3 regions of the Pseudomonas sp. DCB_BI genome follow, and region 2 is predicted to be linked to each of the others. Evidence: riboswitches for the same ligand, from Rfam matches in the RefSeq annotation. Region 2 holds a riboswitch; each other region holds the start of a gene.
The links. A riboswitch is a leader RNA that binds a small molecule or an ion and turns the genes downstream of it on or off. The one in region 2 is predicted to bind cobalamin.
Positions count from the first base shown of each region.

Region 1: it holds a riboswitch for cobalamin, as region 2 does, so the genes downstream of both, OO258_RS10430 (ABC transporter substrate-binding protein) here and OO258_RS07310 (CbtB domain-containing protein) in region 2, are expected to answer to the same signal.
Region 3: it holds a riboswitch for cobalamin, as region 2 does, so the genes downstream of both, OO258_RS10420 (TonB-dependent receptor) here and OO258_RS07310 (CbtB domain-containing protein) in region 2, are expected to answer to the same signal.

Region 1 covers NZ_JAPFCG010000008.1:10,332-14,486, reverse strand. The annotation lists gene OO258_RS10440 (ABC transporter ATP-binding protein) at 1-196, opposite strand, end outside; gene OO258_RS10435 (FecCD family ABC transporter permease) at 193-1,209, opposite strand; gene OO258_RS10430 (ABC transporter substrate-binding protein) at 1,209-2,225, opposite strand; cobalamin riboswitch at 2,336-2,534, opposite strand; gene OO258_RS10425 (DUF1624 domain-containing protein) at 2,563-3,729, opposite strand; gene OO258_RS10420 (TonB-dependent receptor) at 3,872-4,155, opposite strand, start outside.
Region 2 covers NZ_JAPFCG010000005.1:96,924-101,078, forward strand. The annotation lists gene OO258_RS07290 (DUF1272 domain-containing protein) at 1-218, opposite strand, end outside; gene cobM (precorrin-4 C(11)-methyltransferase) at 285-1,037, opposite strand; gene OO258_RS07300 (cobalamin biosynthesis protein) at 1,073-1,459, opposite strand; gene OO258_RS07305 (CbtA family protein) at 1,459-2,145, opposite strand; gene OO258_RS07310 (CbtB domain-containing protein) at 2,159-2,347, opposite strand; cobalamin riboswitch at 2,441-2,663, opposite strand; gene OO258_RS07315 (GNAT family N-acetyltransferase) at 2,777-3,256, opposite strand; gene OO258_RS07320 (LysE family translocator) at 3,390-4,010, shown strand; gene OO258_RS07325 (alpha/beta fold hydrolase) at 4,032-4,155, shown strand, end outside.
Region 3 covers NZ_JAPFCG010000008.1:5,935-10,089, forward strand. The annotation lists gene lpxO (lipid A hydroxylase LpxO) at 85-984, shown strand; gene OO258_RS10410 (carboxymuconolactone decarboxylase family protein) at 1,091-1,435, shown strand; gene OO258_RS10415 (GNAT family N-acetyltransferase) at 1,514-2,083, shown strand; cobalamin riboswitch at 2,238-2,446, shown strand; gene OO258_RS10420 (TonB-dependent receptor) at 2,555-4,155, shown strand, end outside.

The DNA of each region.
Region 1 (4,155 bases), on a different contig from region 2:
CGCTGGCAGGCTTGCGCAGGCCAGCCAGCAACTTCAGCAGCGAGGACTTGCCCGAACCGTTGGGGCCCACGATGCCTAGGGTTTCCCCGGCAACGACACCCAGGTCGATATCGCTGAGCACACTATTGCCGGCCAGCTGCAAGCCCAGGCCCTGGCAGCTGAGTGGCGATAGCGTAGCCGCACACATCACCGTCATGGGCGCCCCCTGCGGCTGACCAGGATCAGGGCGAAGACCGGTGCACCGATCAGCGCAGTCACCACGCCCACCGGAATCACCTGGCCCGTGATTAGCGTGCGCGAAAGGATATCGGCGGCGATCAGGAACAACGCGCCGCCCAATGCACTGGCGGGCAGCAGTCGGCTGTGCCCGGGGCCGAGCAGCAGGCGCAGGGCATGGGGGATTACCAACCCGACAAATCCGATGGCGCCGACGATAGATACCATCACCGCCGTCACCAGCGCAGCACAGCTGATCAGCAGCAACTGGGTACGCCGCACCGGGATGCCTAGCGAGGCTGCCGAATCGGCGCCGAAGGTGAACGCATCCAGCGCGCGGCGATGCCACAGGCACACCAGCAAGCCGAACAGCGCTACCGGCACGGCCAGATACACCGAAGGCCAGCGCACGCCGCTGAGGTTGCCCAGCAGCCAGAACAGGATGCCACGCGCCTGCTCGGCGGTGGCTGACTTGGTAATCAGGAATGCGGTCAGGGCGTTGAACAGTTGCGAGCCGGCGATACCGGCCAGAATCACTGGGGCATTGTTGCTGCTCGGGCCGGCCGCGCGGGCCAGCACCAGCACCAGGGCGAAAGCCGCCAGGGCACCAATGAAGGCCCCGGCAGACATGCTCAAGGCAAGGCTACCCAGGCCTAGCAGGCCGACCAGTACTGCACCGGTCGAAGCACCGGCAGACAGGCCCAGCAGGTAAGGCTCGGCCAGTGGGTTGCGCAACAGGGCCTGGAGAATCACGCCGCAGGTGGCCAGGCCGGCACCGCAGGCCGCCGCGACCAGCGTACGGGTCAGCCGGTAGTTCCAGACGATGCCGGCATCGATCGGATCGACCGGGTAACCGGCCTGCCACAGGTGGTTGGCCAGCACCTGGCCGACCACGCTGGGGGACAGGTTGGTTTCGCCAATGGCAGTCCCGGCCAGCAGGGCCGCCAACAGGGCTGCCAGGGCAACGGCAGTGCAGGGTAACAGTCGACTGATCACTGGCTGGCTTTACCGCTGGCAAAGGCTGCCGACAACGTCTGCACCCCACGGAACAGGCGGATGCCGGCCTGCATGGCATCGGCGTCGAGGATGATGATGCGGTCGTGCTTTACCGCATCCATGTTGCGGGTTACCGGGTCGCTGCGCAGGAATTCCAGCTTTTTCTGGTAATCGTCGGCCGGGAAGCGGCGGCGGTCCATGCGGGCGATGATCAACCAGGTGGGGTTGGCCTTGGCCAGGGTTTCCCAGCCTACGGTGGGCCATTCCTCGTTGGATTCGATAACGTTGCGCACACCGAGGGTGCGCAGCATGAAGTCCGCCACACCCTGGCGGCCGGCCACGTAGGGGTCGATGTCCAGGTCGGCGCTGGAGAACCAGAACAGCGCCGAGGTCGTCGACAGGTCCTTGCCGGCCAGTTGCGCCCTGGCGCTGTCCAGACGGCCTTTGAGCTCAGCGTTCAGCGCCGTGCCGCGGGCCTGTACGTCGAAGATTTCCGCCAGTTGGCTGACGCTCTTGTAGATGCTGTCGACCTGGAACGCCTGCAGGCGAGTGCCATCGGCGCCCACCAGGTTGTCTTTGCCTTCGCAGTCCGATGGCAGCAGGTAGGTGGGGATCTTCAGCTCGTCGAACTGCTCGCGGGTACCGACTACGCCCTGGGCGCCGACCATCCATTCGAACTGCACCGCTACCAGTTGCGGGCGCTTGCCCACCACGGCCTCGAAGCTGGGGTCGTTATCAGCCAGGCGCGGTACCTTGGCGTTCACGGCCTGATACTCGGGCAGCACGTTGTTGAACCACAATGAGGTACCAGCCAGCTTGTCGCCCAGGCCCAGTGCGTAAAGCATTTCGGTGCCAGCCTGGCCGATGGTGACCGCACGCTGCGGCGCGTGGGCGAAGGTCTGCGGTTTGCCGCAGTTGTCGACCGTCAGCGGGTAGTGGGTGGCAGCGGCCTGGGCCAGGCCGGTGAGGCCGAGGCCGAGGCCGGCGAGCAGGGTGGCGAAACGGGGCAGCATGCTGGGCGATCTCCTATCGGACAGTTCACGGAATGAACGCACGGACAGGCATCGCCGAGCCCCCGCTGGCCGCAGGGGCAACACTGATGGCCAATCCCGGACACCCCGCCGGTTGGTGAATGTAGGCCGGCAGGTCTCCTGACTGGTGCGTCTTCACCTGGCCCCGGCCTTCCCGAGTCAGCGACTCAGTGGCATTGATGGAGCAGGCTCGGCACCTACAGTTGCGGGGGCAGTTCCGTTTGGCCCGTATTGGCGGGCCTGGGATTCCCTATTAATTCCGTGGTGGAAACCGGCGGCCCGCATGGTAGACCATCGCGGCGCCGGGTGAAAATGCTTTTCAGAAGTACTTCAGCCAGCCGATATCACGGCGGCGCTGCTTCAGCCGGGCGAACCAGCGCACCGGCAGGTACAGCGAAACCGCCAACAGCAGGGCGCCCAGCCACACCGCCGCAATGCCGTCGAAGCCGAAATAGTCGCCATGGTTGAGGCCGAACAGTGCCACGCTGGCCAGGTACAGCAATTTCAGTACATACAGGTGCAGCAGATAGAAGAACATGGGTGCTGCACCGAACACCGCCAGGACGCTGATCCAGCGTGCCTGGCCGGCGCGTTCGAAGGCGCGCAGCAACAGCAGGCCGCAGCTCAGGGTGAGGGCCAGGAACAGCAGCGAGGGCGGGTATTTGGTGATGTTGAAGAAGCTCATCAGGGTTTGCGTCAACGTGGGGTAGCCGCTCCACGGCGCTTCACCATAACCGTTGAACATGCGCAGCGCGACAAAGCCCAGCAGCGCGAGCAGCCCGGCCAGCAGCAAGCGGTGCTGGCGTTGATCTGCCTGGCTGCCACGGGCAAACCAGGGGCCCAGGCCGTAGCCGAGGGCGATGACGCCGATCCACGGCAGCACCGGGTAGGACGTGCGCAGGCGCAGGTGTTCGGAATACTCCAGCCAACCGCGGTCATGCAGGATCGCCCACGGCACGTGCAGGGCCGATTGCACGCCAAAGTGCAGGCTGTCGAGCAGGTTATGGCCAGCGATGATCACCGCCGCCAGTACCAGCAGCGCCGCGCGTGGCAGCCACACCAGCAGTGACAGGGCGATCATGCTGACGCCGATGGCCCAGATGACCTGCAGGTAGATCACGCTGGGTGGCAGCTGGAAGGTCCAGGCGAAGTTGACCAGCGTGAATTCCAGCACCACCAGGAACAGCCCGCGCTTGAACAGGAACGCCGAGACATCGCTGCGGCTTTGGTGTTTTTCGCCGTACAACCAGGCCGACAGGCCGGTCAGCAGCACGAACACTGGCGCACACAGGTGGGCCAGGGTGCGGCTGACGAACAGCGACGGCTCGGTGGTGTCGATGGCCATCGGGTCGCTGACCTGGCGGTGCAGGAAGAAGGTCTCGCGGACGTGGTCCAGGAGCATGAACAGGATCACCAGCCCGCGCAGGGCATCGATGCTCTGCAGGCGCTGGGTTAGCAGGGTGGGGGTGGCGCTGGCGCTTGTCATGGAGGGTCGCTGATGGGAATTGATGTCAAGTGAAACGTTATCTTATAACTAAATGATTAGGTTTTGGTAGCGGTTTCTTGTGTTGCCTGCACCGGCCTCTGCGCGGGTAAGCCCGCGATGAGGTGAGTACAGGCACGTCAGCTCAGAAGCTGTAATCCACCGTCGCGAAATACGAGCGTGGCATCCCCATCAACCACTGCTGCCCGCTGAACGCCGATTGCACGTACTCGCGGTCGAACAGGTTATTCAACTGCAACCCCAGCCTCACATCGGGCCGAACCTGCCAGGCGACATTGGCATCCACCACGGTGTAGCCGGGGGCGCTCTGGGTATTGGCAGTATCGGCATAACGCGCATCCACATACCGCGCCCCAATGCCTGCTTGCACTTGCTGGCCGAAGCCTTTGCTCAGCCACAGGTTGGCAG
Region 2 (4,155 bases):
TTGATGCGCTGGGTGGAGGCAGGGTTGTTGGCCAATGCCTGCCCGACCCGCGTTGGGCGCGCGACCAGTTGGCCGCTGCAGTTCGGGCAGCGGCCCTGGAAACGGGTTTCGGCACAGGTACGGCAGAACGTGCATTCGAAGGAGCAGATCAGCACGTCAGGGCTGTCGCCCGGCAGGTCGGTATCGCAACATTCACAGTTGGGGCGTAATTCCAGCATGGGCATGGCTCCTGTACGCGGGCGGGAACCCGGAGTCTGCTATGCCCGCGGTCTGGCTGGCAATGCTCAGTCACCTGGGCGATACAGGTGGGCGTGCCCGGCGCGGTACAAGGCGGATTCGGCGAACGGCGTATCGCCCAGTACATGGCCCACCAGGATCAGCGCCGTGCGGCGAAAGTCTTTGGCTGCTACACGCTCGGCAATATCGCCCAGCGTGCCGCGTACCCAGTCCTGGTCTGGCCAGGTGGCCCGGTGTACCACTGCGACCGGGCAGTGCGCGCCGTAGTGCGGCAACAGCTCGTCGACGATGCGCGCGAGGTGCTTGACCCCCAGGTGAATCGCCAGGGTACTGCCATGGCGCGCCAGGTCGTGCAGCTGTTCGCCGGGCGGCATGGGGGAGCTGTCGCCATAGCGGGTGAGAATCACCGTTTGCGCGACCTGCGGCAGGGTCAGTTCGCAGCCGAGCAGGGCGGCGCTGGCTGCTGTGGCAGTGACCCCGGGGATGATCTGGTAATCGATGCCCAGTGCCTGCAGGTGGCGGATCTGCTCGCCGATGGCGCCGTACAGGCTGGGGTCGCCACTGTGTACCCGGGCCACATCCTGGCCGCGCTCATGGGCGTCGTGCATGGCCGCAATGATCTGCTCCAGGTGCAGTTCGGCGCTATTGATCACGGTGTCGGCCTGATGCCCTTCGAGTACGGCGGCAGGCACCAGCGAGCCGGCGTAGATGATCACCGGGCATTGGCGAATCAGCCGTTGGCCCTTGACCGTGATCAGTTCCGGGTCGCCGGGACCGGCGCCGATGAAGTAGACGGTCATGGAAAGTCCTTGCAGTGAAGAGGGTAATGAAGCGTTCAGCAGGCCAGGGCGAGGGTCGCCTGGCCCAGTACCTGGCGGGGCAGCAGCAGGCTGGCGGTGCCCAGTCGTTGGCTGGCCAGGGCCAGTGCCGCGCTCTCGGCCACACCCCAGCAGCCAGTGTGGGCATGGGCCGTGGCTGAACGGTGGCTGAGCAATGGCGCGTAAGCTTGCAGTTGCGTGCCATGGTACAGCACCAAAGGCACGCCGAGGCGTTCGGCCAGCAGCTGCAAGCCAGGTTCGTCGGCCTTCAGGCTGATGCTGGCGATGCCGCGCAGGTCGGCCAACGCCAGGCCCTGGTGATCCAGCGCCTGGCGCAGCAGGTGGTGCAGGGTATCCGCCGGGCAACCCCGGCGACAGCCGATGCCTGCGTAGAAGGTCTGCATCAGGCCTGGCTGGAGCGGCGGAACAGCCACGCGCTGAGCAGGCCCAGGGCCACCCAGAAGGCGGCATTGGTCAGCCAGGAGGCCAGCTTGAACTGGGTTTCCAGCGCTTCGGGGGCCAGGCTTTCGTGCACCTCGGGTTGTGGTGCACCGATGACGTGGGGAATGACCAGCAATACGGCACCCAGCGCCTTCAGCAGCCAGTGATGGGCGAACACCAGCAACGCCAAGCCCAGGGCTGTAGCACTGGCGGTGCCGATCCACCAGGCCTGACGTTGCCCCAGGTCGGCAGCCGCAGTACCTGGCAGTTCCGGCGGCAAGCCCAAGGTCGGGGCCAGGCAGAACACGGCGAATCCGGCCAGGCCCCACCAGGCGCCAGTGCCGATGCGCCTTGGCTCGCGCAGGCTGTACAGGGCGGCGAGGATCAAGGCGAAGCCGACCGCGACTACCAGATTGCCGCCGGTGGTGGACAGTACGCGCTGCCAGCCGTCTTCCGGCGACCAGGCTTCGGCGCTGTGTTCATGGGCAGGTGCTTCGCTGCCATGTTCGTGGTGGGCGGCCGGGGCCGAGGACTCGTAGGTTTCCGCCTGGAGAATAAGCGGGGCGACCCAGAAACTTTGCAACAGCGTCAGCAACAAGGCCGCAAGCAGCCCGCTGAAGCCCGCGGTACGGGCAATGCGCGTGATCATCGGGCGTACTCAGTCAGTGGCAGGGGAAGGCGGCGCTGTGGCGGGTGTCGTGGGCGGCGTTGTGCACGGCCTCGATGTGCGAGAAACCGGCGAAATACACCAGGCACAGGCCCAGCAGGCTGGCGCCGACAGCGATGACTACGCGCTGGCTGAGGGTAACGGGGGTGGCAAGGCTGTGTGGCTTGGCGCTGGTGACGGGCATGACGCGGTCCTCTGCTTTTTTGTGGGCAATGGGCAAGCGCGGCAGCCCCGGGCACGCTCGCCCAGGGGAATGCAACAGCGCCCGCCCACCGCGGGGTGTTCATGAACGCCAGGCCGGTCTCCGGGCTTGCGAGGAAGAGCTGGGCTCCTTGAAAACGTCACCTTCCCATGCCGCATTACAAGGCACAGTGGTACAGACGTTTCACTCGCTTACCGTTGCGGGGGCAGCACCGGCATTGTCCGGCCCTGTTGGAGGGCCTGCGACGCACCGGTTTCCCGTTTCACCCCAAAGGGGCACCTGAACGCGAGGCATAAGGAGAGCATGGGGCGGGCGTGGCGTCAATTGCCAGATCCTGCAGGCGCGGCCTTGTGCTGCGAAAGGGTGGATCGAGCCGAAGCGCTTTCAGGCAGGGTTTTATACCCTCGCCAATCAACCCCGGGCGAACGCGGCCAGTTTTTCCCCCTCCAACCGGTAGCGGACCCACTCATCCTGCGCCTCGGCCCCGAGCTTCTGATAGAAGCCGATCGCCGGCTCGTTCCAGTCCAGCACGCTCCACTCCAGCCGCCCACAGTTGTTAGCCACCGCCTCGCGGGCAATGTGCTGCAGCAATTGCCGGCCAGCACCGTCACCGCGCTGCTCGGGCGTGATGTACAAGTCTTCCAGGTAGATGCCATTGCGTCCGAGCCAGGTCGAGTAGCTATAGAAATACACGGCATAGCCGATTGCCCGGCCATCGCGTTCGCACATCAGGCTGTGCACTGTGCTGCCCTCGTCGAACAGGCTGTGCTCGATGTCAGCCAGGGTGGCGACCACCTCGTGGCGGGCACGTTCGTACTCGGCCAGTTCGGTGATGAAGGCCAGAATCTGTTCGGCATCGGTACGGATGGCAGGGCGAATGGTCAGGGTCATGAGGACGGCTTCCTTGATTCACGATAACGATACAGTGATGTGTATCTGCATAATTTAATTGAACTGTATCGGTCGCAGGGGGGGCGACTCCGTTAGTGTGACAGCACCTATAACGAAAGTGGAATGCCCCGCCATGCTTGCCTCTGCCGACCTGCTGACCGCCTTCGTGCTGTTCGCGTTCGTGTCTTCGATCACTCCAGGTCCCAACAACACCATGTTGCTGGCTTCGGGCGTGAACTTCGGCGTGCGCCGTTCGATCCCCCATGCCTTGGGCATCAGCTGCGGCTTCATGGTGATGGTCCTGGCCGTGGGCCTGGGCCTGGGCGAGGTTTTCAAGGCTTGGCCAGCGCTTTATACGGTGCTGCGTTACACCGGCGCAGCGTACCTGCTGTACCTCGCGTGGAAAATCGCTACGTCAGGGCCGGTCGGCACGGCCTCGTCCAGCGCCCGCAAGCCACTGGGCTTCTGGGGCGCGGCGGCATTCCAGTGGGTCAACCCAAAGGCATGGGTAATGGCGGTCGGGGCGATCACCACCTACACCCCCGCGCAAGGCTATGTCACCAACGTGATCGTGATCGCCGCCTTGTTCGCCTTGGTCAACCTGCCGAGTGTGGGGATATGGGTCATGTTCGGCAGCGCCCTGCGCAACCTGTTGCAGAATCCCCGCTGGCTGATGCTGTTCAATGTCCTGATGGCCCTGCTGCTGGTGATTTCTTTGTACCCGCTGCTGTTTGTAGAATCTGCGTTCTCCTAGTTCTGCGAGTACAGCGAACCCATGCAGTTGATTCCCTGGTCCCACGAATGCGCCGAAGGCTTCACCCTGCGTGGCTGGCGGACGCCGGCCAGTGGCAAGCCGTTGCTGCATTTCCTGCATGGCAATGGTTTCTGCTGCCTGGCCT
Region 3 (4,155 bases), on a different contig from region 2:
AATCAGTACAAACTACCCCCATGATTGTTTATGCTGGCGGGCTTATGCCATGGCGCATGGCTATTTTTCGACAAGTAAACGTCCATGAAAATTGCACTCGTACTCATCTTCATCCTCTCGATCGCCTATGTTCACCTGCGCGGTCGTGTTCGCCACAAGCTGACTCGCCAGCTGGGCGACCATTCCAGTTTCCTGGCACCGGTCAACAGCTTCCTGTACCTGTTCTCCAGGCTCCCGGCCAAGCCTTACCTGCCGGTCGAGGCCTTCCCAGAACTGAAACCGCTGCAGGACCACTGGCAGGAAATTCGCGAGGAAGGCCGCCAGTTGCTGCAGGTTGGGGAAATCAAGAAGTCCGACAATTATGATGACGTTGGCTTCAACTCGTTCTTCAAGACTGGCTGGAAGCGCTTTTACCTGAAGTGGTACGGCGAAAGCCACCCGTCGGCAATGGCCCTGTGCCCACGCACCACCGAACTGCTGCAAGGCATCGGCACGGTCAAGGCAGCCATGTTCGCCACCCTGCCACCGGGCGCCAAGCTGGTGCGCCACCGTGACCCGTATGCGGGTTCGTACCGCTACCACCTGGGCCTGGACACGCCGAACGATGACGGTTGCTACATCAACGTGGATGGCGAGAAATATTCGTGGCGTGATGGCGAAGGTGTGATCTTCGACGAAACCTATATCCACTACGCGGCCAACAATACCGAGCACAACCGCATCATCCTGTTCTGCGACGTCGAGCGCCCGCTCAAGTACCGCTGGGCAACCGCGTTCAACCGCTGGTTCAGCCGCAACGTCATGGCCGCTGCCGCCGCGCCCAACACGGCTGGCGACAAGACCGGCGGGATCAACCGCCTGTTCACCCGCATCTACAAGATCCGCGAACGCGGCAAGGCGCTGAAGAAACGCAACCGCATGCGCTACTACCTGGAGAAGTGGGCCGTGGTTGCTGCGTTGGTACTGGTGTTCATCTACATCTGATGGATGGGCGCAATTGCCATGCGCTCCGCCCAAAGTACAAGCCTCACACCTGCCACTCTTCGACTAGCCTGAAAGCTCCACTCGCAACCACCCCAAGGTGAAGACGATGAGCATGATGGACTGGGACGCCTACCGTAAGCAGTTGATGGCCGGCATCGGCGATCTCAAGCAACTGTCACCCGACACCGTAGCCGGCTACATGACCGCCAGCGGTGCCGGGGCCAAAACCAACCATCTGGACGCGAAGACCCGCGAGCTGATCTCCCTGGCCGTGGCCGTTACCACCCGCTGCGATGGCTGCATCGCCGTGCATTCGCAACAGGCGGTCAAGCACGGTGCCAGCCGTGAGGAAATTGCCGAGGCCCTCGGCGTGGCCGTGGCGATGAACGCCGGAGCCGCGCTGGTCTATTCGGCACGGGCCATGGATGCAGTGGGCAAGGCCAACGGCTGAGCCCGAACGGCGCCGCCGCCCTTGCGCGACGGCGCCGCGCCCCGCAGACTGGGCGGCTTAGCCCGCGCAGGAACCCGCATGATCCACATCCGCCCCATGACGGCCGAAGACTTCGAACGCTTCTGGCCCACCTTCCAGGCCATTGTCCAGGGCCGTGAAACCTATGCTTTCGACCCGGCCCTAGGCTTTGAACAGGCCCGCTCGCTATGGCTAGAGTTGCCCTTGCACACGCTGCTGGCCGAAGAAGATGGCCAACTGTTGGGGTCGTACTACCTCAAGGCCAATGCCGCCGGGCCCGGCGCACACGTGGGCAATTGCGGCTACATGGTCTGCGAGCAGGCACGCGGCCGCGGCGTGGCCCGGCTGATGTGCGAGCACTCGCAGAAACTGGCGCGCCAGGAGGGTTTCCTGGCGTTGCAGTTCAACTCGGTAGTGGCGACCAATGAAGTGGCGGTGGCGCTGTGGCACAAGCTGGGTTTCGAAACCGTCGGCCGCTTGCCCAAGGCCTACCGCCATGCCCGCCTGGGGCTGGTGGATTGCCTGGTGATGTACAAGTGGCTGGCCGATGAGCCGGTGGTGGAGAAGCCGCCGCTGCTGATCGGGCGCAAAAATATCGAGGCGCGGGTGTCGCGCAGGCGCGGGCGCTGACCCTCGCGTGCACGTCCGGCCCGTTCGCGGGTTTCATCAGCAAGGTCACCTCGGCATGCGGGTTGGTGCGGCCCTTCAGGTTGACCGTGCCGCTGCCATGTATTCATGCGAAATCACTACACGCCAACATTTGACGCCCAGCATTTCAGTGGTGATATGCGCCCCAGTTTCAGGTGTCCTGCGCCGCCGCGCGCAGGGTGAAACGGGAAGCCGGTGCGTCGTGTTAACCACGACAAGTCCGGCGCTGCCCCCGCAACGGTAAGCGAGCGAACCCTTCGAGATACCACTGTGCCTTGGCATGGGAAGGTGAAGGTTTCACGCCCCTCGCAAGCCCGGAGACCGGCCTGGAGCTTCACTTGGCAACCCGCGGTGGGCGGGCGCAGGCCGGTATCCGTGCGCGCGCCTGCCTGCACGGTTCGCCTTTGCGTGTTTTCCACCGGGATCCATTCATTCCTGCAGCAGTGGAACGACATGTCCCGTATGTTCAAGCTTCACCCTTTGGCGGCCTGCCTGGCCGTCACCCTGCCGGCCCTGGCTGATGACCGCGGGCCGCAGCCCTTGGCCCTGCCCTCCACGGCCATCACCGACACCCTCGACAACCGCACCCTCGACCTGAGCACACCCACCCAGGCCGGCTCGCGTCTAGGCCTCAGTGCGCTGGAAACACCCGCCAGCACCAGCAGCATCAGCGCCGAACAGATCCAGCAACGCAACAACTTCACCGTGCAGGATGCGGTGACCCGTTCGCCAGGCATCACCTTCATTGGCTCGCCGGGCGACGGTGGCACCGGCCTGTCCGCCCGTGGCTTTGCCGGGCACAGCTCGGTGATGACGCTGTTCGACGGCGCACGCCTGTATACCGGCGCTGGCACCCAGACCTTCCCGGTCGATCCATGGATGGTCGAGCGCATCGAGGTGATCCGCGGCCCGGCCTCGGTGCTGCATGGCGAAGGCGCTACAGGCGCGGTGGTCGACGTGATCCCGAAAAAGCCGTTCGCCGGCGAGGTGCGAAACCACCTGCGCCTGGGCTACGGCTCGTGGGACCGCCAGCAGCTTGGCCTGGACAGCGGTGGCAGCTTCAGCGAGCGCTTGAGCTACCGCCTGACCCTGAACCAGCAGGCCGGCAACGGCTGGGTCGACCGCACCACCTCACGCAGCCTGGCCCTGAGCGCGGCACTGCGTTTCGATGCCAGTGACGACCTCAGCTTCACCCTTGCCCATGACCGCGGCGAAGCGCAGCCTGCCAACTATTACGGCACCCCGCTGATCGACGGCCACTACCGCAGCAGCCTGCGCAAGAAAAACTACAACGTGCAGAACGATGTGCAGCGGTACCACGACGAATGGACCCGGCTGACCACCGACTGGACACTGAACGACCATGTCAGCGCCAGCAACCAGCTGTACTACATCAACAGCCGACGCCACTGGCGCAACGCCGAGAACTACGATTGGGACGCCGATCGCCAGCAGCTGCAGCGCGGCAGCTACCTGGAAATCAAGCACAACCAGGAGCAGTTCGGCGACCGCCAGACGTTCACCTTCGACCACTCGCTGTTGGGCCTGGCCAGCAAGACCCTGCTCGGTGCCGAGTACAACAAGGTACGCTTCAACGTCGACAGCAACGCCCCCTACAACGACATCGGCGGCGACTACATGGACCCGTGGCAGCCGCAGCCTGGCTGGTTCCACAGCGCCTCGCCACTGCGCCCGCAAACCCTGTCCACCACCCACACCTTCGCCCTGTTCGCCGAGAACCACCTGCAGCTGGGCGAACGCCTGTCGTTGGTTACCGGGGTGCGCCGCGACCAGAACCACATCGACCGCGACAACCTGGCCGATGGCAGCCGCAGCGATCACAGCCTGCAAGGCGGCAACTGGCGCATCGGGCTGGTGTATGCGCTCAGCGACGACCTGTCGCTGTACGGCCAGTACTCCACCAGCGAAGACGGGGTGAACAACCTGATCAGCCTCAGCCCGAGCCAGATGCACTATGACCTGACGGAAGCAAAGCAGACAGAGGCAGGCCTGAAGCAACGCTTCTGGGACGGCCGTGGCGAATGGACCCTGGC